DNA from 3 places in the Synechococcus sp. W65.1 genome. Region 3 is predicted to be linked to each of the others. Evidence: predicted binding sites of a transcription regulator. Region 3 holds the regulator's gene; each other region holds the start of a gene.
The links. Region 3 encodes NtcA, which controls nitrogen genes in cyanobacteria. Its sites were predicted from a motif close to GTANCNNNNGNTAC; they were not measured.
Positions count from the first base shown of each region.

Region 1 (10,138 bases), on a different contig from region 3:
TGGAGCGGCTACAGGCCGAACTTCGGGCTCTCCAGCAGGAAGGCACGCCGATCTTTAACCTGCAACAGGTCACCGTAACCGGTACTCGCACCGAGCGCACTTTGGCCGACTCACCCGCCAGCATTACCGTCATCGACCGGGAGCGGTTGCGGCGGGAGCTGGTTCAAAACATTCAGGATCTGGTGCGCTACGAGCCGGGGGTAAGCGTGCGGCGCAGCGTTCGCTACGGCCTGCAGGACTTCAACATCCGCGGCCTCGACGCCAACCGGGTGTTGATCCAGGTGGATGGGATCCGCCAGCCGGAGCGATTTTCCTTCGGCCCCTTCACCATTGGCCGGGATACCTTTGAGCTGGAGACCCTGAAAACTGTAGAAATTATCCGCGGCCCCGCCTCCACCCTCTACGGCAGCGACGCGCTGGGGGGTGTGGTGACCTACACCACCCTGGATCCAGCCGATCTGCTGGGGGAACGGGACAGCCATGTGGGCCTGTCCAGCCAGTACGACAGCAAAAACCAAGGGTACGTCAACACCCTTAGCTTGGCGGGTCGGCAGGATAACTTAGAGGCCCTGCTCATCTACACTCGCCGCGACGCCAGAGAGCCGGATATTAAAGCGGATCCCAGTTTCAAGGATCGGCAGACGGTGGAGGGAGACAATGTTCTGGCCAAGCTGGTCTATCGCTTCAGTCCCTTTGACAGCCTCACCCTGACGGCGGAATACTTCAACAACCGCACCACCACCACCTTTTCGCCCCGCAACCTGGATCCCAGCATCCGCTTTTTCAGGGAGACCATTGAGACCGAGCGCAGCCGCCTCAGCTTGGAATATCGCTACGCCAACCCCGATACCCCCGCTTTTGAGCTGGCCACCGTCCAGATCTACTACCAGCCGGCCCGCACCCAGGAGCCCAGCGTGGAAGAACGCACCCTCACGGTACAAGGTCGGCCCGTGCCTGTGCGTCGGGATACCTTCAACGAGCTGGTCAGCAACATTCTGGGAGCCAGCGTACAGGCCCAGAGCCGCTTCCAAACCGGGGATCTCTCCCACCGCTTGGTGTATGGAATGGAGATCTCCACCACCCGCAACGAACGTCCCCGCAACCGCTTCCAAACCAACCTGCTGACCGGGGCAGTCACCCAAAACATCCCCCCGGACACTTTTCCCACCAAAGATTTTCCCGACTCCGATACCGTGCGCTTTGGGCTGTATTTGCAAGATGAGATCGACTTTGGGGGCGGCAACTTTACCCTCATCCCCGGCATCCGCTACGACACCTACCGCCTCACCCCCAGCCCTGACGAAGCCTTCTTGAAAAGTGGGGCAGAAGCCGCCAGCCTGTTTGCCGATGCCATTTCTCCCAAGGTGGGCCTGGTGTGGAGGATTAATCCCAACCTCACCTTTACGGCCCAGTACAACACCGGTTTTCGGGCCCCTCAGTACAACGAAATCAACAGCGGCTTCACCAACCTGGTCAGCCCCTTCTTCCGCTACCGCACCCTTTCCAATCCCAACTTGCGACCGGAAACCAGCCAAGGCTTTGAAGTGGGGTTGCGGGGGATCTACCCCCAGGCCAGCTTTAGCTTGGCCGCCTACTACAACACCTACAACGACTTTATCGAGGCTTTCCGGGCGGTGGGATCCGAGCCTTCACCCCCCGGCCCGCCAGGGAGCCCGCCACCTCCACCGGTGACTCTCTTTCAGAGCCAGAACGTCAGTCGGGCCCGCATCTATGGTGTAGAAGCCACCGGGCAGTACTTCTTCAGCCCCGATTTGACCGGCTGGAGCCTCAATGGCAGCTTTGCCTGGGCGGTGGGGGATAACCTCACCGAAAACAAACCCCTCCTTTCCATTGAGCCACTGACGGCAGTACTGGGACTGCACTACGACGATCCCAGCCAGATCTGGGGAGCCAGGTTGGTGGCCACGCTGGTGGCGGATCCCCGCGACCCGCAACGGGAGGTAGTGCAACCGAACCCCAACGCTCCACCTCAAATTCCGTTTGTGCCCAAGGGCTACACCGTGGTGGATCTGCTGGGCTACTACAACCTGGACGACAACTGGCAATTGAATTTCGGGGTGTTCAATCTCTTTGATGAAAAGTATTTTCTCTACTCCGAAACCCGCTCTCTCTTTGTCGGCCCTGAAGTGGAACGGCTGGCCCAGCCGGGACGGCATGCTGCGCTCAGTTTTTCCACCCGGTTTTAGGGGCCAAGACCCGAGGCCGTGTTTACTCTGGATCCTGCTCTAACCGATGCTTGCCGAGCCACCTGCCCGCACCCCCAAGGGATCCCTCTCTCTTCTTCGGAAGTCCTGTCCCCAGCTTTTGTGGCGACTGCAGGGGTGGTATTGGCAGCAGGCGGGCATGGCCTGGGAGGCGGGGCTGGCTTGGTTGGCGTTGTGGCTTTGGGCTGGCGCAAGAGAGAGCGGCTGGCTGGAGTGTGCCGAGGAGCTGCTGCAAGAGGCTTGGGTGGCCGGCTATAGCTGGGCTGCCCTCTGGACAGCTTGCCAGGAGGGGGAAGAGCCGCCGGGGACCGTCCTCCACCTGCGAGCCAGGGATCCCCGACCGCTGCGCTGGGAGGGGTTGATTTCCCTCCTCTTGCACCTGATGGCGCTGCTGGGGCTGGCTTGGTGGGGATCCCGGCCTTTATCAGACGCAGAACTCCGGATCCCAGTCACGCTTTTGCTGGAGGATCCCGAGCCACAGTTGCTCGAACCGGATTCAGAATCCATAGAATCTCTCCCACCAGAGCCAACAGCAGAGCCGCCCGGCCCGGCCCCGGAATCGCCCCCTGCAGACGATCTATCCCCACCGGAGCCTGTGCCCCAAGAGATCGAGATGCCAGCCATCCCGGAGGCTGAATCTTTGCTGGCCCTGCAAACTCCGACCCCTACGCCTCCACCGACCCCTACACCCATTCCCACGGCAAAGCCAGAACCCACCCCTACTCCTCCACTGACCCCATTACCGACAGCCACCCCGCAACCCACTCCTCCGCCACAACAGCCCACCCCAACTCCGGCGGTTACCCCCACCTCTACAGCGACTCCACTCACCTCCGCCCCGGTTACCTCAAGCACCCCTCTGCCCCGCTTTACCCCCTTGATCCAAGGGATCCGTTCCAGCGTAAAGACTGCCGCCGCTCCGCCTTCCCCCGGCAGCGAGAGCAGATTGGGGCCAAGGGATCCTGAAACTGGGACACCTGGCGGTATAGGTGCAGCCCAACCCCATTCCTCTGCCCCAACACCTGCCACCCCCAGTTCCTCCCCACCGACAGTGGCTGCCAACCCCCAGCCGGACATCCTGGCCCGCCCGATCCCCGGTCGCAATCCTCCGCCCCCCTACCCCCCTCAAGCTCGCCGTCTCGGCCAACAGGGGCAGGTGCTGCTGCGGGCCAAGGTCAATGCCCAGGGGCAGGTGCAGCAGGTGGAGATCGCCTCTTCCAGTGGGTTTCCCGCCCTGGATAGGGCAGCGCAGGAGGCGGTGCAGCGGTGGGAATTCAGCCCGGCCTTGAGAAACAACGTCCCCATCGAGTCTTGGGTGGTGGTGCCCATCCAGTTCACCCTCAATTGATTGCTGTTTGGGAATTGTTTTGGAGATTGTCTATGCTGTCTCGTCTTTCTCGCCGTCAACTGTTTGCCTTTGGTCTGGCCAGCGTGGGGGCCTGGGGAATGGGGCGTTTGGCCCAAGCCCAAGGTCGGATCCCTCAGGAGCCACTCCTGTCAGCAAGACAGAGTCCTTTTCGTCGGGTAGTCAGCCTCACCACCTTGACTGCCGATATCCTCTATCGCTTGGCCCCCGATAGGTTGGTGGGGATCCCTGCCAGTCGTTTGTTGGAGGAGGATCCCCGCTTCCAAGGCTTGACCCGCCTGGGGCTGGGCAACCAACCCAACCTGGAGCAGATTGTGGCCCTACAACCGGACTGGGTGGTGGGGGCCAGTGGCTTTCACGAGGCTCTGGCAGAACGGCTGCAGGAGCTGGGGATCCCCACCTACCTCACCCGCGTGGACAGTTGGGCTGCTTTGGAAGAGACGATTGCCACCCTGGCTGCTGCTTTGGGGGCGGATCCCGATCCCTTGCTGCGGCAGTATGGATCCCTTTTGCCCCAGGAACTGCCCCGCGTTCGACCCAAAACCTTGCTCTTGGTGGGCACCCAGCCGATTCTTTCTCCCAACCGGCAAAGCTGGGCCGGGGATCTGCTGGAACGCTTTGGCGCGGACAATCTCACCGCTACCTTGCAAAGCCAAGGGCCTTTTCGGGGCTACGTCACCCTTTCGGCAGAGCGCATCCTGGAAGCCAACCCAGAAGTTCTGCTGGTGGTCAACCCGGAGGCGGCGGATCCCTTGGCGTTTTTCCGTTCCCGCCCCTTTTGGAATCGGTTGCAAGCCGTCCAAACTGGGAAAGTTTATGGATTTGACTACTACGGCTTGGTCAATCCCGGTAGCTTGGAGAAAATTAGAGTTGCCTGCGAGCAGTTGGCTAGGGTTCTTTTGAAGGTGGGATAGAGGGGCAGTAAACGCTGTTTTTCCTAGCAGGGGAAAGGGGATCCCCCTCTCCTATGCATAAACCACAACTTAGCTATGCCGAAATCGCATAGCTCGTTAAGAAGTGTAACGCCAACTACCAAAGTCAATGGTTCGTCATCGCTAGGATAGGCGGCGTTCATCCCACGGCAGCGATCATGGCGAACCAGTTTGAACGCCTTAAAAGCGAGAAGGATGGGCTGGCGGTTAAGGACGAGCTGGAAGCTTTTGCCCAAATGGGCTGGGAGAACATCCCCGAAGACGACCGAGATCACCGCCTCAAGTGGCTGGGGATCTTCTTTCGCAAGCGCACCCCTGGCCAGTTCATGCTGCGGCTGCGCCTGCCCAATGGGATCCTGACCAGCGGCCAAATGCGCAAGTTGGCCGAGATCCTCCGCCCCTACGGCCAAGATGGCGTAGCCGACATCACCACTCGGCAAAACCTGCAACTGCGGGGCATTCCCATTGAGGACATGCCTCAGGTTCTGCGGCAACTCAAGGAGGTGGGCCTGACCAGCATCCAGTCAGGCATGGACAACGTGCGCAACATCACGGGATCCCCTCTGGCCGGTATCGACCCGGATGAGCTGATCGACGTGCGTGGCCTCACCCGCAAAGTGCAGGACATGGTAACCAACAACGGCGAGGGCAACCCTTCCTTCACCAACCTGCCGCGCAAGTTCAACATCGCCATCTGCGGTTGTCGCGACAACTCGGTGCATGCCGAGATCAATGACCTGGCTTTTGTGCCTGCTTTCAAAGAGGGCAAGCTGGGCTTCAACGTCTTGGTGGGAGGCTTTTTTTCGGCCCGCCGCTGTGCCGAGGCCATCGGGCTGGACGTTTGGGTAGATCCCCGCGATGTGGTTCCTCTATGTGAGGCGGTGCTGCTGGTCTATCGGGATCACGGCCTGCGGGCCAACCGGCAAAAGGCACGGCTGAGGTGGCTCATTGACGAGTGGGGCCTGGAGAAGTTTCGGGTGGCGGTGGAGCAGCAGATTGGCCACCCTCTGCCCAGAGCGGCGGAAAAAGACGAGGTGGTCTGGCACAAGCGGGATCTGCTGGGAGTACACGCCCAAAAGCAACTGGGCCTTAACTTTGTAGGCCTGCACGTGCCCGTCGGGCGGCTCAACGTCCCGGAGATGAGGGAGCTGGCTCGCTTGGCGGAGGTGTACGGCTCCGGAGAGCTGCGGCTAACGGTGGAGCAGAACGTGCTCATCCCCAATGTGCCCGACTCGCGGGTGGGGCCGCTTCTCCAAGAGCCGCTCTTGAAAAAGTTCTCCCCCAACCCGGGACCCTTGCAGCGGGGGTTGGTGTCCTGTACGGGCAACCAGTTTTGCAACTTTGCCCTCATCGAGACCAAAAACCGCGCCGTGGCCCTGATGGAAGAGCTGGAAGCTGAGCTGGAGATTCCTCAAACGGTGCGCATCCACTGGACAGGCTGTCCCAACTCCTGCGGCCAGCCCCAGGTGGCCGATATTGGCCTCATGGGCACCACCGTTCGCAAGGACGGCAAGCCGGTGGAGGCGGTGGACATCTACATGGGAGGAGAAGTGGGCAAAGACGCCAAGCTGGGCGAATGCGTGCGCCAAGGGATCCCTTGCGAAGACCTCAAGCCCGTCTTGGTGGAGCTACTGATTGAGCACTTCGGGGCCAGGCCGCGTCGTGATCCCTCGGCTGCTCAGACCTCTGCTTCCCCCTTGATGACCTACTAGGCAGTTCGTCGTTCGAAATTTTGGAGGTTGTGATGTCTAAGCTATTCAACACTTCCTCTCCCATCTCCCGTCGCCAGTTTTTGGCTGGAGCAGCTGCCCTTGCAGCTGGAGCAGCTACGGCTGGGATCCCCCGCGCCCAATCCCAATCCTTGGGCCAGGGCTACTGGGTAGCTCAGGCTGATACCCCAGAAACCACGCGGGTCAGGCTGGGATTTATCGCCCTCACCGATGCTGCCCCCCTCATCATTGCCAAAGAGAAGGGGTTTTTTGCCAAGTACGGCATGAAAGACGTGGAGGTGGTCAAGCAGGCCTCTTGGGGCACCACCCGCGACAACTTGGTGCTGGGATCCGCCGCCGGCGGCATCGATGGGGCGCACATTCTCAGTCCCATGCCCTACTTCATCACCACGGGCAAAATTACTGACGGCAAGCCGGTACCCCTGTACCTCCTGGCCCGCTTAAATCTCGACGGTCAAGGCATCAGCATTTCCAACGAATATCGGGATCTGAAAATTGGCTTGGATAGTTCCCCCCTCAAAGCCAAGTTTGCCGAGTTGCGAGCAGCCGGCAAAGAGCCCAAGTGTGCGGTCACCTTCCCCGGCGGCACCCACGACATGTGGATGCGCTATTGGCTGGCGGCAGGCGGGATTGATCCCACTCGCGATGTTTCCCTCATTGTGGTGCCGCCTCCGCAAATGGTGGCCAACATGAAGTCCAAGACCATGCAAGCTTTCTGTGTGGGCGAGCCTTGGAACGCCCAACTGGTGAACCAAAAAGAGGGATATTCCGCCATCACCACCGGCGAGCTGTGGAACGGCCACCCAGAAAAGGCCTTTACCCTACGGGCCGACTGGGCAGATGCGCACCCAAAAGCCACCCTGGCCCTGTTGAAAGCAATCCTAGAAGCCCAGATCTGGTGCGATCAGATGGAAAACAAAGAAGAAATGTGCCGCATCATTAGCAACCGTCGCTGGTTGGGGGTTCCCGTAGCGGATATCTTGGGCCGCGCCAAAGGCACTTTCGACTACGGCACCGGCAAGGTTGTTGAGAACAGCCCCCATTTGATGAAGTTCTGGCGAAATAGTGCTTCCTACCCCTTCAAGAGCCACGATCTCTGGTTCTTGACGGAAAACATCCGCTGGGGTTACCTGCCTGCTGACACCGATACCAAAGCTTTGGTGAATAAGGTCAACCGAGAAGATCTCTGGCGCGAGGCCGCCAAAGCCATTGGCCAGCAGGCTGCTATTCCCCCCAGCACCTCCCGCGGCGTGGAAACCTTCTTCGATGGGGTGAAGTTCGATCCCGAAAATCCTGCCGCCTATCTGGAGAAGTTGGCGATTAAGAAGCTGGCCTAACTTGCTGACTTGCCTGAGTTGGTAACTGCCCAGGAGAGAAGGGATCCGCCAACTTCTACCTAGAGTGTTCAAGTTGAACCCCTTCTCTCTTGGGATCCCTCTAAGCTAACTTCAACCTCACTCCTAGTAGACTATGAGACTTCCCGAATCCGCCCTAAAGTTGAGCTACCACCTCTTGCGGATCTTCCTTTCCCTACTGGCTGGCCTAGGACAATGGCTGCTGAAAACTGGCCCAGGTTTTGCTCTTCAGGCCAACGCCGGCATTGGTTCACCCGCTAGCTCTACCTTTGCTTGGCGGCAACGGGTTCAGGTTTACAAGGTGCTGCGCCGCATTCTGTTGCCCGCCACGGCCATTCTAATCCTGCTCATTCTCTGGCAAATTGCCTATAGCCGGCCGGGAGCCAACTTGCCCACACCTCTCCAAGTTTGGCAGGACACTTGGGATCCCCTCATTAAAGATCCCTTTTTTGACTATGGTGGCAATGCTAAAGGGCTGTTCTGGCAAATTTGGGCCAGCTTGCGGCGGGTGTTCATTGGGTTTGCCCTGGCCGGCTTGGTGGGGGTCGTGGGCGGCATGATCATTGGGGTTAACCGCTGGCTCTACGAGGCCTTGGATCCCATCTTTCAGGTGCTGCGCACAGTGCCACCTTTAGCCTGGCTGCCCATTTCCTTGGCCGCCTTTCGCGATGCCAATCCTTCCGCCATTTTTGTTATCTTCATCACTGCCCTCTGGCCTATTTTGATCAACACCATCGCTGGCGTGCAGCGGATCCCACAGGATTACCGCAATGTGGCCAGAATTCTGCGTCTGTCTGGCTGGAAGTATTTCTTCAAGATCGTCTTCCCGGCAACCGTGCCCTACATTTTTACTGGCTTGCGCATTGGGGTGGGCCTGTCTTGGCTGGCTATTGTGGCAGCAGAAATGTTAATTGGCGGCGTGGGCATTGGATTCTTCATTTGGGATGCCTGGAATAGCTCCCGCGTTAGCGAGATTATTCTAGCTTTGGTCTATGTTGGCCTAGTTGGACTGTTGTTGGATCGCATCACGGCTTGGATTGGCTCGCTGGTGGTGAGCGAAGATCACTAGGCTAAGTTTTCCTGCTCCCAACAATCTATTTCAAGGAATCCCTTAGGTAGCCTTATGAAGACCCAGCCCTACATCGAAGTTGATCATGTAGACAAAGATTTTCTTCTAGACAATGGAGAAGTCTACCCTGTCCTGAGAGACGTCCATCTAGAGATCCAAAAAGGGGAGTTTGTCTCGCTCATTGGCCACTCCGGCTGTGGCAAATCGACCTTGCTCAATATCCTTGCCGGCTTAGAGAAGCCATCCCGGGGCGGTGTTCTCTTGGAGGGCCGGCAGGTGACGGATCCCGGGCCGGATCGCATGGTGGTGTTTCAGAACTATTCCCTGCTGCCCTGGTTGACGGTGCGGGAAAACATTGCTCTAGCCGTAGACGAGGTGCTGGGATCCCTTCCCAAAGCGGAGCGGAAGCAGATTGTGGAAGAGCACATCCGGCGTGTGGGGCTGCAGGGGGCAGCCGACAAGCGTCCGGCCCATCTGTCGGGGGGGATGAAACAGCGGGTGGCCATTGCCCGGGCTTTGGCCATTCGCCCCAGGGTACTGCTGTTGGATGAGCCGTTCGGGGCCCTGGACGCCCTTACCCGCGGCAGCCTGCAGGAGCAACTGATGGAGATTGCCCAGGCCGAGCAGCTCACCTGCGTCATGGTGACCCACGATGTGGACGAGGCGCTTCTGCTTTCGGATCGAGTGGTGATGCTCACCAATGGCCCTGAGGCCCGCGTCGGCCAGATCTTGCGAATCCCGTTTCCCCGCCCCCGCCACCGCCTGGAAGTGGTGAATCACCCCGAGTACTACAGCCTGCGGGGCGAGATGATCTACTTTCTCAACCAGCAAAAGCGGGCCCGCCAGAAAACTCTCACCCGCGTGGCCATCGCCAAGGGGGGGCTGGAAAAAGTCAACTTGGCAATTGGCTTTGTGCCCCTCAACGACTGCGCCCCTCTGGTGGTGGCCCAAGAAAAAGGCCTGTTTCAAAAGCACGGTCTGGAACAGGTCACCCTGGTGCGGGAGCCGGGCTGGAAGACCATCTGGGAAGGGATCCGCTCCGGTCGGCTGGATGCGGCTGTGGTGGTGGCCGGGATCCCGTTGGCGTCCACTCTGGGAGTGGGGGGAGTGCTGGTGCCTTTGGTAACCTCGTTAACCCTCTCCCGCGGCGGCAGCGCCATTACCTTTGGGCGTCGACTTCTGTTGCAGGGGGTTTTTAGCCCCTGGGATCTTGGCAACTACCTAAGGCAAACCCCAGAGGCCGTCCCTACCCTGGGGGTGGTTCACCCAGCTTCCCTGCACAACTTCTTGTTGCGGCACTGGCTGGCCAGCGGAGGGGTGGATCCGGATCGCGACGTCACGTTGACAGTGATCCCGCCGCCGCAGATGGTGGCCCACCTCAAGGCCGGCAACATCGATGGCTACTGCGTGGGCGAGCCCTGGAACTCCCGCGCCGTTAGGGAAGGGCTGGGGTTCATCGTC
Region 1 is NZ_JANSHI010000011.1:87,237-97,374, reverse strand. Features, by position in the region: gene NW806_RS07855 (TonB-dependent hemoglobin/transferrin/lactoferrin family receptor) at 1-2,207, shown strand, start outside; gene NW806_RS07850 (energy transducer TonB) at 2,254-3,573, shown strand; gene NW806_RS07845 (ABC transporter substrate-binding protein) at 3,606-4,505, shown strand; gene NW806_RS07840 (ferredoxin--nitrite reductase) at 4,682-6,235, shown strand; gene NW806_RS07835 (CmpA/NrtA family ABC transporter substrate-binding protein) at 6,268-7,590, shown strand; gene ntrB (nitrate ABC transporter permease) at 7,724-8,677, shown strand; gene NW806_RS07825 (nitrate ABC transporter ATP-binding protein) at 8,732-10,138, shown strand, end outside.
Region 1: the regulator NtcA is predicted to act here: its motif matches at 4,611-4,624, upstream of NW806_RS07840 (ferredoxin--nitrite reductase).

Region 2 (10,138 bases), on a different contig from region 3:
CGCTGGTGGAGATCTGGCACCAGGGATCCTGCGTGGTGCGAGTGCCGGCGCGGGCCTTGGCGGAGGATACCCCTGTATACGTCCGTCCCGTGTTGCCAGAGCCGCCAGAGTATGTGCAGGCAGCCTGGCAATGGGATCCCAGTACCCTTCCCCCCTGCGACCGGCAAGGGATCCACCTACCCCAGAAAACGCTGGCGTGGGAGCAGGTGCTGCTACAGCTTTTGGCAAGCCCCACCCTGGCCAGCAAAGCCTGGATCTATCGCCAGTACGACCACCAGGTGCAAAACAACACCGTCCTTTGGCCGGGACAGGGAGATGCGGCGGTCATCCGCATCCGCCCCCAAAAATTTGGCGTAGGCGAGGTGCCACCCCTGCAGGCTTCCCGCAAGGCGATTGCCGCCACCGTAGACGGCAATGGTCGCTGGGTGTACCTGGATCCCTATGAGGGGGCCAAAGCTGCGGTGGCCGAAGCCGCCCGCAACCTCTCCTGCGTGGGGGCAGATCCCTTGGCCGTAACCGACAACCTTAACTTCGGCAACCCGGAAAATCCGGTGGTGTACTGGCAGTTGGCCCTGGCCTGTCGGGGGATTGGGGATGCCTGCCGCACCCTGGGCACGCCGGTAACCGGGGGGAACGTCTCCCTCTACAACGAGAAGGGATCCCAGGCCATCTACCCCACCCCTGTCATCGGCATGGTGGGTCTCATTTCGGACTTGAAATTCATCTGTGGCCAGGGGTGGCAGCAAGAAGGGGATCTCATCTACCTCTTGGGATCCCAGGCCGTCACCAGCCTGGGGGGGAGTGAGTACTTGGCGGTCATTTACCAGAAAGTTACAGGCCGGCCCGCGCCGGTGGATCTGGAACTGGAAAGGCAGGTGCAAGCGGCCTGCCGCCACGGCATTCGGCAGGGGTGGGTGCGCTCTGCCCACGACTGCAGTGAGGGGGGACTAGCCGTGGCGCTGGCGGAAGCCTGCCTCAGCGGCGGACGAGGAGCCAAGATCTGGATCCCCTCTCCGTCTACCCGTTGGGATCTAGCTCTCTTTGGCGAGGGATCCAGCCGCATCCTCGTTTCCGTCGATCCAGCCCAGCGCTCCCCTTGGGAAGCCTACCTAGAGTCGCAGCTTCCCCGCCAGTGGCAGCTTCTAGGAGAGGTGGGCGGGCCAGCGGATCCCATAGTGGTGACTACTGCAGAAGGGGATCCCGTGTTGTCGGTCTCTTTGGCAGCCATACAGGCCGCCTACTCCAGTGCCTTTGCCGACTAGCTGGATAGACTAGGCTGATTCGGACAAGTTGGCTTGGATCACCTCGCGGTAGTGGGACTTGGGCTTGACGCCCACCACCTGGGCCACCAGCTCCTTGTTTTTGAAAAACTGCACCGTTGGCGTACAGGTTACCCCGCCGGCCTCGGCAATCTCCGGCTCCTTCTCGATATCGATCTCCACCACGTGCAGCTTGTCGGCAAACTCTTCGATGACCTTGTTCAGGATTGGCTTGAGGGCATGGCAAGGGGTACAGGTGGGAGCCGTGTACTTGACCATCAGCAGGCGATTGCTCTCATGGTAAAGCCGCCGCAGGGCATAGCCCCCTTCATGGCAAGTCTGGTTGAAGTCGAGGTCATCTTGCACCTCCTGCTCAAAACCGGCCTCCTCAACAGCAGAGTCTCCCGTAGGCTCTACCTCGATAGCAGAAGCAGGTTCCGGCTGGCTCGGCGGGACAACGGGATATTCCTGAGCTAGACCTCGCTCCGAGAGCCAGCGCTCCGCCAGCATGGCCGCCATACAGCCGGTGCCGGCAGCGGTGATGGCCTGACGAAACTCGTGATCTTGCACGTCCCCAGCGGCAAATACCCCCTCCACACTGGTGGCTACAGAACCAGGGCGGGTGACAATGTAGCCAGCTTCATCCAGCTCCAGTTGCCCCTTGAACAAGTCCGTGTTGGGTTTGTGGCCAATGGCGTAGAATACCCCCCCTACCGCCATCTCCTGCAGCTCGCCGGTCTGGTTGTTGCGCACCCTCACGCCCGTCAGGCGCTGGCCGTCGCCCAGAACCTCTACCACCTCCGTGTGCCAGTGCACCGTAATCTTGGGGTGGTTGAGCACCCGCTCTTGCATGGCCTTGCTGGCCCGCATCTTGCCACTGCGCACCAGCATGTGGACATGGGATCCAAACTTAGTTAGGTAGGTGGCCTCCTCACAGGCGGTATCGCCACCGCCAATCACCACCAGTTCCACTCCCCTGAACATGGGCATGGCCCCATCGCAGACAGCACAGGCCGACATGCCCCGGTTCCAGTAGATCTCCTCTCCAGGCAGGTGCAGGCGCTTGGCCGTAGCCCCGGTGGCAATAATGAGGCTGTGGGTGCGCACTTCCCGTTCGTCAGAGCGGACTACAAAAGGCCGCTGGCTGAGATCCACAAAGGTGACATCCTCGGCGTACAGCTCCGCCCCCCACCGCTCTGCTTGAGCGCGCATGTTCTTCATCAGTTGGGGACCGCTGATGCCCTCGGGAAAGCCCGGAAAGTTCTCCACCTCGGTGGTGGTCATCAGTTGCCCACCCGGGATCCCGCCCACTTGAAACCCCTCGAACACCACCGGCTTTAGGTTGGCGCGCCCAGCGTAAATGGCTGCAGTCAACCCAGCAGGGCCCGAGCCAATAATGACCACATTCTCAACCCGACCTTGGTTTGTCATTGCTCTATCTCTCCTTCTGCAACGGAACTGCTAAGTCAAACTCGTAATGACTACGCTTTAGCCTAACACGATTCCGCCGCCTCAAGGAGGCCAGGGCTTGTCAGTTTCATTTTCGTTCTCCTGCAGACTGCCGGTGAGCTGCTCTTTGACGAAGGGAAGGCTGGAACCAGGTCATCTTTGTATCAGAAGATACAAAAAGCTGGTGTCGGCCTTTCTAGGATGGGTGAGCGCTTTCGGCCTGTCTTAGTTTCAACCGCAACCCAAGTCAAGTTAGGAGAAAGGCATGGCATCCACCCCACAAGAAGTGCTCCAAATGATCCACGACAACAATATCCAGATGGTGGATCTCAAGTTTGTGGATCTCTTTGGCACCTGGCAGCATGTCTCCTTCCACTCTTCAATGCTGACGGAGCAAGCTTTTAGCGAAGGGCTGCCCTTTGATGGCTCCAGCATCCGGGGCTGGAAATCCATCAACGAGTCGGACATGTACATGGTGCCAGACCCCAAAACGGCCTGGATCGACCCCTTTTTCCAAGTGCCTACCCTCAGCCTCATCTGCAACATCATTGAACCCCGCACCGGCCAGCCCTACAGCCGTTGTCCTCGGAGCCTAGCCATGCGGGCTGTGGCTTACCTGCAATCGACAGGCATTGCCGATACGGCTTACTTTGGGCCCGAGGCAGAGTTTTTCATCTTTGAAGATGTACGGTTTGACCAAACTCAGAACGCCGGCTACTACTTCGTCGATTCCATCGAGGGCCGCTGGAACTCAGGCCGGGAGGAGAAAGGGGGCAACCTGGGCTACAAGCCGCGCTACAAAGAAGGCTATTTCCCTGTGCCGCCCACCGATGCCCACCAAGACCTCCGCACCGAGATGTTGCTAACCATGGCCAAGTTGGGGGTGCCCATCGAAAAGCACCACCACGAGGTGGCCACTGGCGGGCAAGGAGAGCTGGGCTACCGCTTTGCCGACCTGCTCACCTCTGCCGACTACATGATGATTTACAAGTACGTGATCCGGAACGTGGCTCGCAAGCACGGCAAGACGGTGACGTTCATGCCCAAGCCCCTCTTCAACGACAACGGCAGCGGCATGCACACGCACCAGTCTCTCTGGAAAGACGGCCAGCCCCTCTTCTACCAAGAAGGCAACTACGCGGATCTCAGCGAGATAGCTCTCTACTACATCGGCGGCCTCCTCAAGCATGCACCAGCCCTTCTAGCTTTCACCAACCCCACCACCAACTCCTACAAGCGCCTGGTGCCTGGGTTTGAGGCGCCGGTAAACTTGGCCTACTCGCAGGGCAACCGCTCCGCAGCCATTCGGATTCCGGTAACGGGCAAAAACCCCAAGGCCAAGCGGCTGGAGTTTCGCTGCCCAGATGCCACCTGCAACCCTTACCTTGCCTTCTCGGCTATGCTGATGGCTGGCTTGGACGGGATCAAGAACAAGATCCACCCCGGCGAGCCTCTCGACAAAGACATCTACGATCTGGAGCCGGAGGAGCTAGCCAAGATCCCCTCCACGCCCGGATCCCTGCTGGATGCTTTGGAAAGCCTGCAGAAGGATCACGACTTCTTGTTGGAGGGGGGCGTCTTCACTGAGGATCTCATCGAGACCTACATCGAGTACAAGATCGACAACGAGATCAACCCCATTAACCTGCGGCCTCACCCCTACGAGTTTGCCCTCTATTTCGACGCCTAATCGAGGTTTTCATCTAAAGCATTAGTTCTCGACCAAGGCTTTTGAACAGGATCCCTTCTTGCTGGAGGGATCCCTTTTTTGTGCCTGCTATGGTACTCTGGGTGGGGGTGCTGAGTTTACAAACTCAGGGGGGTTTGGATGGAATGGCTTATAGCTCTTATTATTTGTTTAGGCCCTCTGGCGCTTATCTATCTGGGGCATACCTATCTAGAGAAGTGGCGTCGAAAAGCCTTGGAGCGGGTAGCCAGGAGGTTGGGAATGTCGTTCTCGGCGGAGCTACCCGAAGGGATCCGATCCCGCTTGCTTCAGGCTGGCTTTTTCCAACGAAGCGGCGCTCGTTTCTACAACTCGATGTTCAAACGACTGAACGATGGAACCGAAATCGCCATCTTTGACTACAGCTGGAAGGCTTCCAGAAGAAGAAGAGAGTATTACTTTTCTGTTTTCTGGGCCTATTGCGAAGACCTACGGCTACCTCGTTTTCGGCTGCACCCAGAAGTTCCCTTGTTCCACGACGTTGCTAAAGCTTTTGGCATGCAGGATATCAATTTCGAGAACCATCCCGACTTTTCTCGCCGCTACCTTTTGCGCGGAGAAGATGAGGCTAAGATTCGCCTGCGCTTCCATCCCAGTTTCCTCAACTTCTTGGAGCAGCATCCTCCTTGTTATGCGGAGGGATTCGGGCCGCAGCTTGTCATTTGGCGGGATTACCCACTGGTGACTCCAGAAAAAATGGCAGACTGGTTGCGCTTTGGGGAAGAATGGGTGCAGCGACTGCGGTTGCGTCGCGTTTAGGCTCCCTCGTCTTCGGCACTCAAGCAAGGCTGATCCCCAGGTATGATGGGGGAAAGAGTTTAAGAAACGTGAAGTGTCTCCGTTGTCCCAGGCAGTTGTTCTCGTGACAGGGGCCACAGGGGGAATTGGCAGTGCCCTTGTGCCTCTCCTGGCCCAGGCCGGAGCCCATCTAGTGCTGGCGGCGCGGCGAGAAGGGCCCCTGGCCACCTTAGCCGAGAAAGCAGTAGCTCTTGGGGCTGCTTCTGGAGTGGGGATCCCCACGGATGTAACCGACTACGCCCAGGTCGAGGCGCTGGTGACCCAAACGCTGCAGAGGCACGGGCGGATCGATGTGCTAATCAACCTCGCCGGTGCCGGCATCCTCAAACCTGCCCCGCAAATTACCCCCGCTGACCTGGAGCAGATGCTGGCGGTCAACCTCAAGGGCAGCTTCTACACCAGCCAACTGGTGGCCAACGCCATGCGGGAGCAGAAGTCCGGCCATATTCTCAACTTCCCCGGCATTCTGGGTCGCCACCCCATGGCCATGGCCTCGGCTTACTGTGCTGCCAAATTTGGCGTGGTCGGCTTTACCAAGTGCATGGCTGATGAGCTAAAGCGCTTTGGGGTGCGCTTTACCCTGTTTTACTTTGGCGGCATCGACTCGCCCTTCTGGGATCCCATCAGCCTCAAGGTGCAAAGGGACAAAATGCTCAGCCCCGCCACGGCTGCCGAGGCCATTCGCTTTGTCCTCACCCTGCCGGCCAATGCCGTGCCCAATGAGGTAGTGCTGCAGCCAGAGAGCCATCAGTTCCTCTAAAGCTTGCCAAGAGCACCTCCAGGCTAGAGGTGGGATCCCTGCTGGCTAACTTGGCAAGGCCCCTCTTGGCTAGGGGAGGGTTGGCCAAGCCAAGGGGCTGCTTGCGGCTATTTGGGCAGGGTGTTTGGCGCCACCGCCACCCGCATTCTGAAACGCCTCACCAGCTCTTTGATTTTGGTTGGGGAGCCCCTCTATGGCAGCTTGGATCCTGGGCTTCACCGACTAGCTCCCCAGCCAGTCCTTCCGGCAGCCTGCTGCTACAGCTCCTGCCGCGCTTCCAAGGCTCGGGCCAGGGTAACCTCGTCGGCATACTCCAACTCCGATCCCATGGGCAGGCCAAAAGCTAGACGAGTCATGCGCAGGTTGGGGGCAACCGGCTTCAGGTAATCTTTAACCACATGCATGGTGACCTCCCCCTCCACACTGGGGCTGAGGGCAAAAATGAGCTCCTGGGGCTTCTCCCGCGCCACCCGTGCCACCAGTTCGCGGATGCGCAACTGCTCAGCGCCGATCCCATTCATGGGCGAGATCAAGCCCCCCAATACGTGGTAGAGACCCTTAAACTCGCGCGTTCGCTCTACGGCAATGAGATCCCTGACATCGGCCACCACGCACCAGAGCAGGCGGTCCCGCTGGGGGGAGCGGCAGATCTCGCAGGGATCCTCTGCCGACCAGTTAAAGCAGATGGAGCAGTGCTTAACGGTTTGCTTGGCTTCCAGCAGGGCCTGGGCCAGGGCCTCGACCTCGTGGGCGGGCCTGTTGAGCAAGTGCAAGGCCAGCCGCTGAGCGGTTTTGGAGCCAATGCCGGGCAGGCGCTGCAGCTCCTCGATTAGGCGAGCCAAAGGGCGAGTGTACACAGGATTAGCCCAGCCCCGGCAGGCTGATACCCGCCGTCAGTTCCTCCATGCGTTTGCGCATCGTCTCAGCCGACTGGGTGTAGGCATTCACCATTGCCGTCAGCAGCAAGTCCTCCACCACATCCACTGGCTCCTGGAGGACTTGGGGATCTATGGACACCTTAAGGGGCTCCTGGTTGCCGTTGACCGTCACCTTCACCAAGCCATTGCCGGCCTCGCCAACAATTTCCATTTCTTCTAGCTCTTTTTGCAGCTTTTGGGCGCCGTCGCGCACCTCTTGAGCTTTTTTGAGGGCTTCCTGAATCTTGCCAAAGGGTCCAAAGCCTCGCGTCATGGGATCCTCGTAGTTGAGAGACTCTGCTGTTCTACTCTACTCCTTTCCTTCCGTTGGTAAAAGTACCTGCCCTTCCAGATTGGATCGGGCTTCTTTGTTGGGCTGCCATCTTCGGCTATCGTTGCAACGAGTGCAGTGGAAAAACTGGGATCCCTGCTGTGTTGTTACTGGAGTGTTCCCCCTTAAACCTTTCCCCGGCTGAGGCGCGGGAGAAATTGCTCTATTTGCTGGCACAGCTGGCCTACCGCGAGGGATCCTTTACCCTCACGTCCGGGCGGCAGAGCTCCTACTACATCAACTGCAAGCCGGTCACCCTCCACCCCCAGGGGGCCTACCTGGCCGGATCCTTGCTCCATCGGCTATTGCCCCCTGAAACAGCGGCGGTTGCTGGGATGACGCTGGGGGCAGATCCCCTGGTGACGGCAGTGAGCTTGGCTTCTCTTTATGCCCAGCCGGCTAACCTAGCAGCCCTGATTGTCCGCAAAGAGCCCAAGGCTCATGGCACCCAGGCCTGGATCGAGGGGCCAGAACTGCCAGCCGAGAGTCGAGTGTGGATCTTGGAGGATGTCGTCACTACGGGTGGCTCTGCCCTCAAGGTTGTAGAGCGGGTACGCGCGGCAGGCTATCGGGCAGAAGGAATCCTCGCCTTAGTCGACCGGCAGGAAGGGGCAGAAGCTCGCTTTTGCCAGATGGGGATTCCCTTTCGCCGCCTGTTTACTCTCGAAGAGGTGCGGGCTTGCCACCGGGCTGTCGGTCAAGGCTTGAGGAGCTAGCTTGGGCGTGCGGGGACTTTCCATCAAGCTGCAAAAGTGACAGCATAGGCGGTGGAATACCTTTTGGGCAAAAAGGCACAGCCATGCGCAGGGGCAGACTCAGTGGGATCCTCTTGCACCCCACTTCGCTGCCGGGATCCTTTGGCATTGGCGACCTGGGGCCGGCTGCTTATCGGTTTGTGGATTTTCTGGTAGAAAGCGGCCAGCGCCTCTGGCAGGTGCTGCCTCTGGGGCCCACTGGCTGGGGCAACTCCCCTTACATGAGCTTTTCTGCCATTGCCGGCAACCCGCTGCTGATTAGCCCGGAGCTACTGGTCGAAGCTGGCTGGCTGGAGGCCAACGCCTGGGAGGATCTGCCCCAGTGGCCGGCCATCCAGGCGGGGGATGCTGAGCGGGTGGACTACGGGATTGTCATCCCCTTCAAGCTGGGTCTTTTGCAGCGGGCCTGGGCCACCTTCAAGGAAAAGGCTAGCGCTGCTGACTGGGAAGCCTTTCACGCCTACTGTGCCGAGGAGGCGGATTGGCTACCGGACTACGCTCTCTTCATGGCTCTCAAAGAGGTGTATGGCGAGCAAGAGTGGACTCAGTGGCCTCCAGCCCTAGCCCAGCGGGATCCCCTTGCCCTCCAGGAGGCTCGCGACCGCTACGCCGACGCAGTTACCCGCCAGATGTTTTGGCAGTATCTGTTTGCCCAGCAGTGGAGATCCCTAAGGGAGTATGCCCACCAGCATCAAGTGCAGCTCATTGGCGATGTACCCATCTATGTTGCCGCCGACAGTGCTGACGTGTGGGCCAACCGGGAGCTGTTTCAGCTCGATGAAGAGGGGCGGCCCCTATGGGTAGCCGGCGTCCCCCCCGATTACTTCAGCCCCACTGGGCAACGCTGGGGCAACCCCCTCTACAACTGGGAGGTGCTTAAGGCTCGCGGCTACGACTGGTGGATCCGGCGCATCCAGGCCATCCTCAAGCAGGTGGACTATGTGCGCATTGACCACTTCCGCGGCTTCGAGAGCTACTGGGCTATTCCCAGCAAGGCAGAAACGGCGGTGGAAGGGGAGTGGCAAAAGGGACCGGGAGCGGATTTCTTTCAGGCGTTGGCCGACAAGCTGGGGGAAATTCCAATCATTGCCGAAGATCTAGGAGGAGAGATTACGCCAGAGGTGGTGCAACTGCGGGATCAATTCAGCCTGCCCGGCATGAAGGTCCTGCTATTTGCCTTTGGCGCCGGCCCCGACAACCCCCACCTGCCCCACAGCTACGAACGTAACTTCGTCGTCTACACGGGTACCCACGACAACAACACCATAGTGGGTTGGTTTGAGGATCCGGATCGCCCGGAGTGGGAGAAGCAGAACCTGCTGCGCTACCTGGGCTGCCAGGGATCCGCTGGCATCCACTGGGATCTCATCCGCCTAGCCCTTGCTTCCGTGGCCGATTTGGCCATTATTCCCCTCCAGGACGTCATGGGCTTGGGGGCAGAGGCGCGCATGAACTTTCCCGGCAGAGCCGAAAACAACTGGGCCTGGCGCTACCGCGAGGAGATGCTGCGCCCAGAGCTGGCCCAGCGGCTGGCCGAGATGAGCGTGACCTATGGACGCATCTCTCCCCATGATCTAGAACAACGGTGGGCGGCCCTGGCCCAGGAACGGGCGGCTGCAGCAGCCCCAAGAAGCCATTCCCAGGCAGGTTCTACTCAAGCGCTTGCGCCTTAGCCAGGAACTCAGCCACTGTCAGGGATCCCAGGTCTTTTCCGTGGCGCTGCCGCACGCTTACCGTGCCGGTTGCCTGTTCTTGTTCTCCCACAATAAGCATGAAGGGGATCTTGGCCTTCTCGGCATTGCGGATCTTTTTGGGCAGGCGCTCGCTGTCGGCATCGATGTGGACGCGGATCCCGTGCTCCCGCAGCTGATCCCGCACCTGGAGGGCGTAGCCCAGGTATTGGTCGGAAACGGGCAAAATGCGCACCTGTTCCGGCGCAAGCCAAAAGGGAAAATCCCCCGCGTACTCTTCGATGAGGATCCCGATGAGCCGCTCCAGCGAGCCAAAGGGAGCGCGGTGGATCATTACCGGCCGCTGCCGGGATCCGTCCTCGGCTACGTAGTACAAATCAAAGCGCTGCGGGTTTTGGTAGTCTACTTGCACCGTGCCCAACTGCCACTCCCGATCCAGCGCGTCGCGGAAG
Region 2 is NZ_JANSHI010000020.1:14,473-24,610, forward strand. Features, by position in the region: gene purL (phosphoribosylformylglycinamidine synthase subunit PurL) at 1-1,262, shown strand, start outside; gene trxB (thioredoxin-disulfide reductase) at 1,272-2,690, opposite strand; gene glnA (type I glutamate--ammonia ligase) at 2,974-4,398, shown strand; gene NW806_RS10200 (hypothetical protein) at 4,657-5,193, shown strand; gene NW806_RS10205 (SDR family oxidoreductase) at 5,267-5,992, shown strand; gene recR (recombination mediator RecR) at 6,250-6,849, opposite strand; gene NW806_RS10215 (YbaB/EbfC family nucleoid-associated protein) at 6,854-7,183, opposite strand; gene pyrE (orotate phosphoribosyltransferase) at 7,342-7,956, shown strand; gene malQ (4-alpha-glucanotransferase) at 8,040-9,668, shown strand; gene thrS (threonine--tRNA ligase) at 9,646-10,138, opposite strand, start outside.
Region 2: the regulator NtcA is predicted to act here: its motif matches at 2,870-2,883, upstream of glnA (type I glutamate--ammonia ligase).

Region 3 (10,138 bases):
GACGAGTTGGTAGCGGCTCTGCCGGCCTCGCCGCTTCTGGCCTACACTGAACCGGAAACGGCGGCTCTGCGGGTAGAGATGCTGCCGGATGCAACCTATTACTTCTACCGCCGCGGAGAAGACGTGGCCCTGGCGGCTTTCCGCATCCCAGTGAAAAAGCTGCAGGCTCTGCCCCGCAAGCTTGTGCGGCTGTTGGAGCACGTGGCCGCCTTCGACAACCTCCTCAACCTGCAACCGGCTAGCGACGCCCTAAGCAATGTCCTGGAAGTGGAGTTTCTGCAACTGGAAACGCCAGCCAGCGGCTCCAGGCCCGCCGAGGTCAGACCCCTGCCGCGGGACCCCCAAGGCCAGCTGCAAATCCAGGCAGGCCGCAACCTCGCCATCGCCTTGCGCAATAAGGCCCTCACCCCAGTGCATGTCTGTGTAACAGTCTTTGACGAACGGCAGTGCAGCGTCGGCTTGGTCTATCCCTACCAGCCGGACTTTCCTACTCGCCTGCGCCCCAGCGAAAGCGTGTTGGTCGGCTCTGGCCCTCGCTATCTGCTGCAGATGCAACTGCCCGAAGAGGCAGAGACAGCGGTGGATCGCTTCAAAATCTGGGTCAGCACTACTGGCATGCAGCCGGGCATCATGGCAATGCCCCCTCTGGGGCAAAGACTGGAGCCCCCTTCTGAGGATCCTTACGGATCGGGATCCCGGCTGGATCGGGAAGTTCGGCTGGCCATCCTGGGCAAGGCGGGCAGCACGCCCATGCCGGCTTTTGCGGAGGATCCCTGGTGGTGTATGGAACAAGCTGTCAAAATTGTGGCTTAAGCTAATGCTCTTGGGTGCCTTTCAGACTTCTCGAAGGTGACTTTTTAAGATCCTCTCAAATGTAGCCTCAACCTCATCAACACTGATGAACGACAAATGATAGAGAGAGGATAGACTGGTTTTTGCATCTTGACTAACGTCGGTCAAAACTATGATGGCTTGGTTTCTCTGAAGACCAAGGTCAGAAGCAATCTTGGAAGACTTTTGTACTTTATCTTGGTACTCACCTGTCTTCGACTCTACCCAGTAAAATTGATCATTAACGTGGAAGAGAAGATCCATCTCAAAATCATCTCCGTTTGACAAAGTAACTTTGGCATTTGCTATGTAAGAAAATCAATCTTTCCAGTTTGCCTTTTAGCAAGGCAAATCAACCTATTCCTAACGTATCTCTCCAGCCAGTTTCCTGAGAGAAAATTCAGTGCTTGTGGAGATCTGCTGGCTCTTGCTACTAGCAGACACCTGGGCGCTCTGAAGTATCTATACTCTTCCAAAAATGCAATCTTGTATAGCTCTGTGGCAACCTGGCAAGTTGTGCCAATTACTTGTTGAGGTTCGTCTCTAAGGTTTATTGAGAAAGAGTTTCCGCTGTTCATACTTGACTTAATCATTCCATAGAATCTTTTGATCAAAGAGTACTGACTACCCATAAGGTCAGCTATTTGACTAGCTTCTACTCCCCTTCCTCCATATCTATGCTTCTGATCTTTATGTTTTTCGAGTTTAAGAAAGTTCTATCTTCGATATGTCAACTTCTAGCATGTTAGAAGCAGCTACTTTTTCCTTATCTCTCGGTACATCGTCTGGTAGACTATTCTCTATTGTTTTATGGATGGCATCCTGATCTTTTTGAGAGTTTTGATCTGTAGCTTGGGATATCTCTAATCTGGAAGATTTTTTAAGAGCAACCTGTAGTTGCTGATAGATACCTCTAGCTTCTTTCACTAAGTTTTCTAGGATAGCTTGCTGACTGTTGAGCTGCTCACTATGTTCAGCTAGCTTTACAGATATAGCCTGCGTAAGATCCTTACCCCAAACCTGCAGAAAACTTTGATAACTTTCTAGAAGACGCAGCCTGAACTCTTCAAGATCAGCTTGGATAGACTGTAACCTCTGAGAAGTCTCGTCTGCCAATCCTTCTCCTAACTTGATTAAGGTTTTGTCGAGTTCTTGGCCCAGCAGCCATGAAGATATCTCTCTAATGACCTCTCGCTGCCAGGCCTCTAGTCTAGGATTGGCCTTGTAACGGCGGGCAACGTAAACACCCAATGAGAAACCAACAGCCACTCCAATTAACAAAGCCAAAACGAGGTCCATCAGATTGGCTCCTTGCCCCTATTGTTACTTTTTGCCTAGGTTAACTAGGTTTAGGTTACCCGCCTGTTTCAAGATTCTCAGGCAAGAAGAGGCGTATCTTGTCCCGAAGAGCCGAGCAGGGATCCCAACCAGCTTTGTTGGAGCGCTTTCTGGGCGGGAGTGAGCTCAGGCAAGGCCTCGAGGGTGTACACATCCGGGCGGGGTGGATCCAAGGGGATCCAAAAGTGCTTTAACTGATTGCCTTGGAAGACGCTAAGACAGATGGTTTGGTGGGGCTGATAGGCTGCCAGGCGCTCCGGCAAGGTGGCGGCGCTTACCCGAAAGCCATCCAAAGCCACCAGCTCGTCGCCAGCCCAGATGCCTGCTTTTTGAGCCGGGGAGCCTATCTCGACGGCGCTGATGCGGTTGCCCTCGCCGTTGAAGTTCAGGCCCAGGTAGGGAGGAGGGTTGGGGCGGCTAAAGTGGGCCTTGAGGGTGAGGCCGAACGGATGGAGGTAGGTGTCGTAGTCCAGTTCTTCCGTGCCTTCCACGTAGGCGGCAAAAAAGCGCCCAAGGTCGACACCGGCTGCTCGCTCAAAGGCCTCCCGCAAGTCCTGGTTAGTATAGCCTTTCTCAAACCGGCCAAAGCGCTGCCACAAATCCCGCATGGCCGTGTCCAGGGATCCCCGACCCCCTGAAAGGTGGCGAATGTGCAGATCTAGCAGCCAGCAGACTAAAGCGCCCTTGAGGTAATAGGAAACCTGGCTGTTGAGGCTATTTTCGTGAGGACGGTAGAGCTTGATCCAAGCATCGAAACTGGCCTCCTGCAGCGATTGTACGACTCGACCTGGCGTGCGCTGTAGCCGGCTAATTTGCTCAGATAGGATCTGCAAAAACTCTTTGGCACTGAGGATCCCTGCTCGCAGCAAGATAACATTTTCGTAGTAGCTGGTCGCCCCTTCGCAGAACCAGAGGCAGTCCACATAGTTTTCTTGGTTGTAGTCAATTTTCTCCAAAGCTAGAGGGCGCAGCCGCTTGACGTTCCAAGCATGGAAAAGCTCATGGGCCAGCAGCGCCAAAAAGCGGCGGTAGGACTGAGGCTGATGCAGCTCTAGTCCAGAATAGTTGAGGGTGGCACTGTACTTGTGTTCTAGGCCACCAAATCCCCCGGCCGACAAATGCACAATAAACCAGTAGCGGTTGTAGGGCAGCCCGCCAAAAAACGCTGCCGTGGTTCGGACAATTTTCTCGGCATCGGCCACTGCTTGATCCAAATTCAGGGTGCCCGCTCCCCAGACCACGAAGTAGTGCGGGATCCCTTCCACTGCAAACGAGCGCAACTGGTGCAAGCCCACTTCCACTGGGCTGTCTGCCAGCTCGTCGTAGTCTTCAGCAAAGAAAGACTGGCCAGCGCTAGGATCCCCTGGGGAAGGAGAGGCCAGGGGCCGCAGGCTGGTGGCAATGCGCCAGTCGGGGTGGGGAGGGATCACGGTCAGCGTATAGGGCTCCCGCTCGCGGCCAGGCACGTAGAGAAAGAGCGCCGCCCCATTGAAATAGGCGTGGGTGAGATCCAGATGGTTGGTGCGCACCGTCAGCTCATAGGCATAGACCCGATAGCGGACTGTAACCGCCGAACACCCAGGTGGGTCTACCTCCCAGGTGTTTTTATCAACCTTTCGCCAGTCCAAAGGGCTCCCTTGCTCGCTCAGGGCCTGAAACTCCTGTACATGGCGGGCATGCTCCCGCACTAGGTAGGATCCCGGCGTCCACACTGGCAGCCGCAGCCGCAGGGGCACCTCTGGTTCCACTTCGCGAATCTGCAGCTCCACCTCCAAGAGGTGACTGGCTGGCTCTGGCATCCGCACCGTAAAGTGCTGACGGCCAGGGCGAGAAGGGGTGGCAACCTCAGCCGGCGGGATCCCCATACAACCTTCCCTTGTCGCAACAAAGGAACGTAGCTCTTGCTACAAAGATATCCAGGCAGAGCCTCTTAAGTTTAGGGTAGTCTTCGAGTCGTGGGCAGCTCGATCCAGGTGCCCCAAGCTAACCTCTGGGGTTGATCCTAGAGATAAACTGACCTTGAAAGGTTGACGAATCTCGTGGTGGCCGTCGCAGAAAAATCTCTCATTGCAGCTTTTAAGCAGTTAGGAGGATCTCGCCATCCTCCGGTTATCGAGACTTATGAACGCGGCAAGACCATTTTTCTCCCCGGCGATCCGGCGGAGCGGGTTTACTTTTTGGTCAAAGGGGCGGTTAAGCTCTCGCGGGTGTACGAAAGGGGGGAAGAAATTACCGTTGCCCTCCTGCGGGAGAACAGTATTTTTGGTGTGCTCTCCTTCATTACCGGGCAGCGCTCCGACCGCTTCTATCACGCCGTAGCTTTTACTCGCGTCGAGCTGCTTTCTCTGCCCATCGAACAGGTGGAAAAGTCTGTACGGGAGAACGCTGAGCTGGCCATGTTGCTGCTTAAGAGCTTGGCTTCCCGTATCCTGCAGACAGAGATGATGATTGAAACCCTGGCCCACCGCGACATGGCCTCCCGCCTAGTTAGCTTTTTGTTGATCCTCTGCCGCGACTTCGGGGTGCCTGGCCCCAATGGTGTAACCATCGACCTCAAGCTGTCTCACCAGGCTATTGCCGAAGCCATCGGATCAACCCGCGTCACCATTACCCGTCTCTTGGGAGAGTTGCGCAAGAAAAACTACATTTCTATCCACAAGAAGAAGATCACTGTCCACGACCCCATCCAGCTTGGCTATCGCTTTACCTAGGGGGCCAGCTCTCAACGGCTGAGAGACACCTGCTAGGAGGCGGGCAGCTGAGCCAGGGCAGCCAGGATCTTTTCCCCCATTTCCCGGCAGCCGACCAGGGTCATCCCCTCCGAGTAGATGTCGGCGGTGCGGTAGCCCTGGGCCAAAACCGCCTCGACGGCCTGTTCGATGCGGTCAGCAGCTTGGGGCTGATCCAAGGAGTAGCGCAGTAGCATTGCCCCAGAAAGCACCTGGGCAATGGGGTTGGCCTTGTCTTGGCCGGCAATATCCGGAGCTGAGCCATGGACTGGCTCATAGAGGCCTGGGCCGGTAGCTCCCAGAGAGGCAGAAGGCAACATGCCAATGGAGCCAGTTAGCATGGCCGCCTCGTCGGAGAGGATATCCCCAAAGAGGTTTTCTGTCAGGATGACGTCAAACTGCTTTGGCCAGCGCACCAACTGCATGGCCGCGTTGTCGACATAGAGGTGGGAAAGCTCTACGTCAGGGTATTCGGCGGCAATGGCGGTAACCCGCTCCCGCCACAGTTGCGACACCTCCAGCACATTGGCCTTATCCACCGAGCAAAGCTTGCGCCGTCGCTTGCGGGCCAGTTCAAAAGCTACGCGGGCAATACGATCCACCTCGGCCTCGCTGTAGGCCATGGTGTTGACGCCGCGGCGGGACCCCTGGGCATCGACGAAGATCCCGCGGGGCTGACCAAAGTAGATGCCGCCGGTGAGCTCGCGTACCACCACCAGGTCGATCCCAGCAACCACCTCCGGCTTTAGGGAGGAGGCTTGCACCAGTTGGGGGAAGATCTTCACCGGCCGCAAGTTGGCAAATAGCCCCAAGCCGGCCCGCAAGCCCAGCAAAGCCTGCTCCGGTCGCTTCTGGCGCGGCAGGGTATCGTACTTAAAGTCGCCAACTGCTGCCAAGTAAACGGCATCGCTTTCCTGGGCCATTTTCAAGGTCTCCGGGGGCAAGGGATCCCCCGTGGCCTCGTAGGCTGCTCCGCCAATTAGGCCCTCCTGCCACTGGAGGGAAAACCCCATCTGAGCGGCAACGGCGTCCAAAACTGCCCGACCCACCTGCATAATCTCAGGGCCGATCCCATCGCCGGCTAGGGCAGTAATCCGATAGGTTTGAGCAGCAGAAGAAGAAACGCTCATGGGCGGTCCCCGCAAGAGGAGTGCGTAGCGATATTACCATCCCCTTGCCCACAGGTTTGCCGAAAAGTCCCCCGGGAAAGTTCCCCTAAAAAAAGTGCAGCTTGGCCATCAGCCTGCTGCACCTAGAGTTATCAATATTCGGCTCTCTAGAACAGGCCCAGGGTAACCCACTTGTCCAGCGGCAGAGTGGCGCCAATGCCTAGATACAGGGTTACCAAAGTGCCAATCAAAAACACCGTCGTCGCCACTGGACGGCGCAGCGGGTTCTGGAACTTGTTGACGTTTTCAATGAAAGGCACAAACAAAAGGCCCACGGGAATAGCCAACATCAGGGCAATGCCCAGCAGCTTACTGGGAACAACGCGCAAAATGTGGAACACAGGGTAGAGGTACCACTCGGGAAGAATTTCCAGGGGCGTGGCAAAGGGATCTGCCGGCTCGCCTACACCCGCGGGATCCATAACCGCCAGGCCGACAATCACCCCAATAGTGCCCAGGATGACCACCGGGAACATAAAGAGCAAGTCGTTAGGCCAAGCGGGCTCCCCGTAGGTCATGTGGCCCATGTTCTTCTTCAGCTTGGCCAAAACTTTGGGGTTGTCCAGGTCAACTTTGCGTGTAATAACCTCAGTCGCCAGCGCTTGCTTCGAGACAGGCATAGCAGTTCTCCTTGTCTGGGGCAAAAGGGTTGAGCAAGGGAAAGTAGGGGATCCAACCAGCCCTGGATCACAGGGGTCCAGAAATGCCCTGGCGGCGGATCATCAAAAAGTGCATGGTCATGAAGACCGCCGTCAGCCAAGGCAGGACAAAGGTGTGCAGGCTGTAGAAACGAGTAAGGGTAGCTTGGCCAACAGCCTCGCCACCGCGGATAAGCTGAACCAGGGCATCACCCACCACCGGGATAGCGCTGGGCACTCCCGAGACGATCTTGACTGCCCAGTAGCCCACCTGATCCCAGGGCAGAGAGTAGCCCGTAACCCCGAAAGAAACCGTCAGCACCGCCAAGATCACGCCGGTGACCCAGGTCAGCTCGCGGGGCTTTTTAAACCCACCGGTCAGGTAAACCCGGAAGGTGTGCAGAATCATCATCAACACCATCATGGAGGCGCTCCAGCGGTGGATGGAGCGCAGCAGCCAGCCGAAGTTGACCTGGGTCATGATGTAGTTGACCGACTCAAAGGCCTCGGCCACCGTCGGACGGTAGTAAAACGTCATGGCAAAGCCGGTGGCAAACTGAATGAGAAAGCACACCAGCGTAATGCCGCCAAGGCAATAGAAGATGTTAACGTGCGGCGGGATGAATTTTCCGGTTGCGTCGTCGACGAAGGGCGTAATCTCTAGCCGCTCGTCTAGCCAATCGTAAACTTTGCCCATGGTACCTTTCTTTCCAATTTCTCGGTATCTCCCCGGCAGGAGAAAGTCACTCCACGGTGGAGGACAGCCCCACCTCAACCAGCACTGTAACACAATTTGTTAACGACTTCCTTAAGTTAGGCTCAGCTCGGGGGCAGGAATCCGCATTCTCGCTGGCAAAACAGGTTTCGATATTGCGTCTTGTTCATATACGTTAACTTTTCTTAGCGTCTTGCCGTCTATGGTTGCGCCAAAGCCAAAGAAGAAAGAGTGGGGGATCCGCTGGGTTCTCCGCATTCTGCTGCTGGGGTGCCTGCTCTGGGCAAGTTTAGGCACTGGCGCCTACCGAGCTCAGGCCAGCCGCTGGGGAGAAGAGCAGCAACTGCTGGCCCAGGCTTGGGCGTATGTGGATCGGGCCTACGTGGATCCGGGGTTTAACGGGCAAAACTGGTGGCAGGTGCGGCAGCGTTTTCTGGCGCGGCCCTTGAAGAATCGTCAGGAAACCTATCGGGCCATTGAAGAGATGTTGGCCACCCTGGGGGATCCCTACACCCGCTTTTTGGATCGGGAGCACTACCTCAGTCTGCAGACCTCTACTGCCGGCGAGCTGAGCGGTGTTGGCCTGCAGATTGCCATCGACGAGCAGGGGGCGGTGCGGGTTATTGCTCCCATGGAGGGCACCCCTGCCGAGCGGGCCGGGATCCAGCCCCAGGATGAGATCTTGGCAGTGGATCAGGTGCCAGTGGCGGGGCTGAGCTTGGACGAGGTGGCAGAGCGCATGCGCGGCCCTAGCGGTACAACCGTTAGCCTGCGGCTAAGGCGGCAGGGGCGCATCTGGGAGGTGGAGCTGGTGCGGCAGTCAATCCTCATTAACCCGGTGCGCACGGCTTTCTTTGAGCTGCCCCAGGGATTGGTGGCCTACATCCGCCTCAGCCAGTTCAACGGCAATGCAGCCACCCAAGTGCGCCAGGCTATCCAGGCGGCAGAAGCCCGAGGGGTGCGGGGCTACCTCCTGGATCTGCGCAACAACCCCGGAGGACTGCTGCAGGCGGCCATTGAGATTGCCCGCTTTTGGATCCCCAAGGGCAACATCGTGCTGGTGAAGGATCGCCACGGCATTCTAGAAGGCATTCCTGCCACCGGCGAAATTCTCACCCAGGCGCCGCTAGTGGTCTTGGTTAACCAAGGCAGTGCCAGCGCTAGCGAAGTCTTGGCGGGGGCATTGCAGGACAGCGGGCGGGCGCAACTGGTGGGAACGCGCACCTTCGGCAAGGGGCTGATCCAATCCCTGATGGAGCTGGCAGATGGCTCAGGGCTGGCCGTGACGACTGCCAAATACCTCACCCCCAACGGCCGCGACATTCACCGCCAAGGGATCCAGCCCGATGTGGTGGTGGGCGAGGGCCCCGTTCCCCTAACGGCAGAAACCCTGGGCGACCCTGAGGATCGCCAGTTGCAGCGGGCTCTGGAACTGCTGGGGGCGACTTTGTCCGTGGTCCAGGGGATCCCCACCTGAGGCATCTGCTGCAGGGATTGGGGTGCCTGTTTGTCTTCGATTCGGTTTAGGATCGGGCTTGGTGTCAACTCAGCCCTGCTCTCGAGCCCTTTGGCATGAACGCCCTCCAACAGTTTCACCACTTCTTCAACTGCTGTATTGGCGCCTGGCACACCGAGCGTACCTATCACTACCTGGATCGAGGGGAGGTGGAGCGCTCGCGCACCGAGTTCACCATTCGCACCCTCACTCCTGAGCTCAAGGAGAAGGTCCTGGCCGACAACAACTACCCCAACCACGGCGTCGACGGCTTCCTGGGCTTTCACCTTGCCTTTGAGACTGTCTCCGAAAAGGGGGAGGAGGTCGGGCAAGAGCTAAACATGTTGTTTGTGCCCCGGCGAGAGGGCCCCCGCGGGCTGGAAGGCGACTACCTGCGCGATCGCGCCTATGAGGAAGAGCGGCCCATGGTGGCCGACTTCCGCTTCGATCCGGGATCCCTGCAACTGGTGATGACCACCACCTACACCCACGTTGTTTCCGTAGATACCATCACCCTGCTCAACCCCCGCCTGCGCCTGCGGCAGATCCTCAACTACCGGCGCCCACCTCAAGGCCAGCCGCTGCAGGAGGTACTCCTGGTGGGGTTTGGGGTGGAACAAAAGCTGACCTAGGGAGGCTGCGTGGACTCCGAGTCGATCCCGGCCCCAGACTTGCCCTTGCCCCAATACCTGGCCCGAATTCAAGCCAGCTTTGAGCGGGGACAATACCGACAGGCCTTGGAGGAGGCCAAACAGGCCCAAGGTCGCTATCCCCAGGCAGGCCAGCTGCGGCTCTGGCAGGCCTTGGCGCAGGAGGCGCTTGGAGAAACCGAGGAGGCCGTCCGCCTGGTGCAGAGCTTGCTATATAGTCCAGATCCCGAGCTTGCCCAGCAGGCGCGCTATGTGTTGAGCATCTGGCAGGCTCCCCGTCTACGCCGCCCAGCGGAGTGGTTGATCCAAATCCCCGATCTCAGCCACCTGGAAGAGGCCAAGCCTGAAAGCCGACTTCTAGTCTATGAACGCCCTCGCCCGCGGGGATCTCGGCCCACGTCCCCCGCTCCCCTCCCTTCCCAGGCCGCTCCCTCGGTGAATACCCAACGGCTGAATTGGGTGTTGATTGGAATCCTCTCGGCCTTGCTGGCAACCCTGGCCTGGCTGCCCTAGCTTAGCGGCTGCCAAGAGGGAATCCTCTCGCCGATGCCCAGCACAGGAGAGATACTGGAA
Region 3 is NZ_JANSHI010000002.1:160,764-170,901, reverse strand. Features, by position in the region: gene NW806_RS02150 (hypothetical protein) at 1-813, shown strand, start outside; gene NW806_RS02145 (hypothetical protein) at 1,537-2,130, opposite strand; gene NW806_RS02140 (M61 family metallopeptidase) at 2,208-4,034, opposite strand; gene ntcA (global nitrogen regulator NtcA) at 4,209-4,880, shown strand; gene leuB (3-isopropylmalate dehydrogenase) at 4,913-6,028, opposite strand; gene petD (cytochrome b6-f complex subunit IV) at 6,175-6,687, opposite strand; gene petB (cytochrome b6) at 6,755-7,402, opposite strand; gene NW806_RS02115 (S41 family peptidase) at 7,623-8,897, shown strand; gene NW806_RS02110 (phycobiliprotein lyase) at 8,993-9,547, shown strand; gene NW806_RS02105 (hypothetical protein) at 9,557-10,078, shown strand.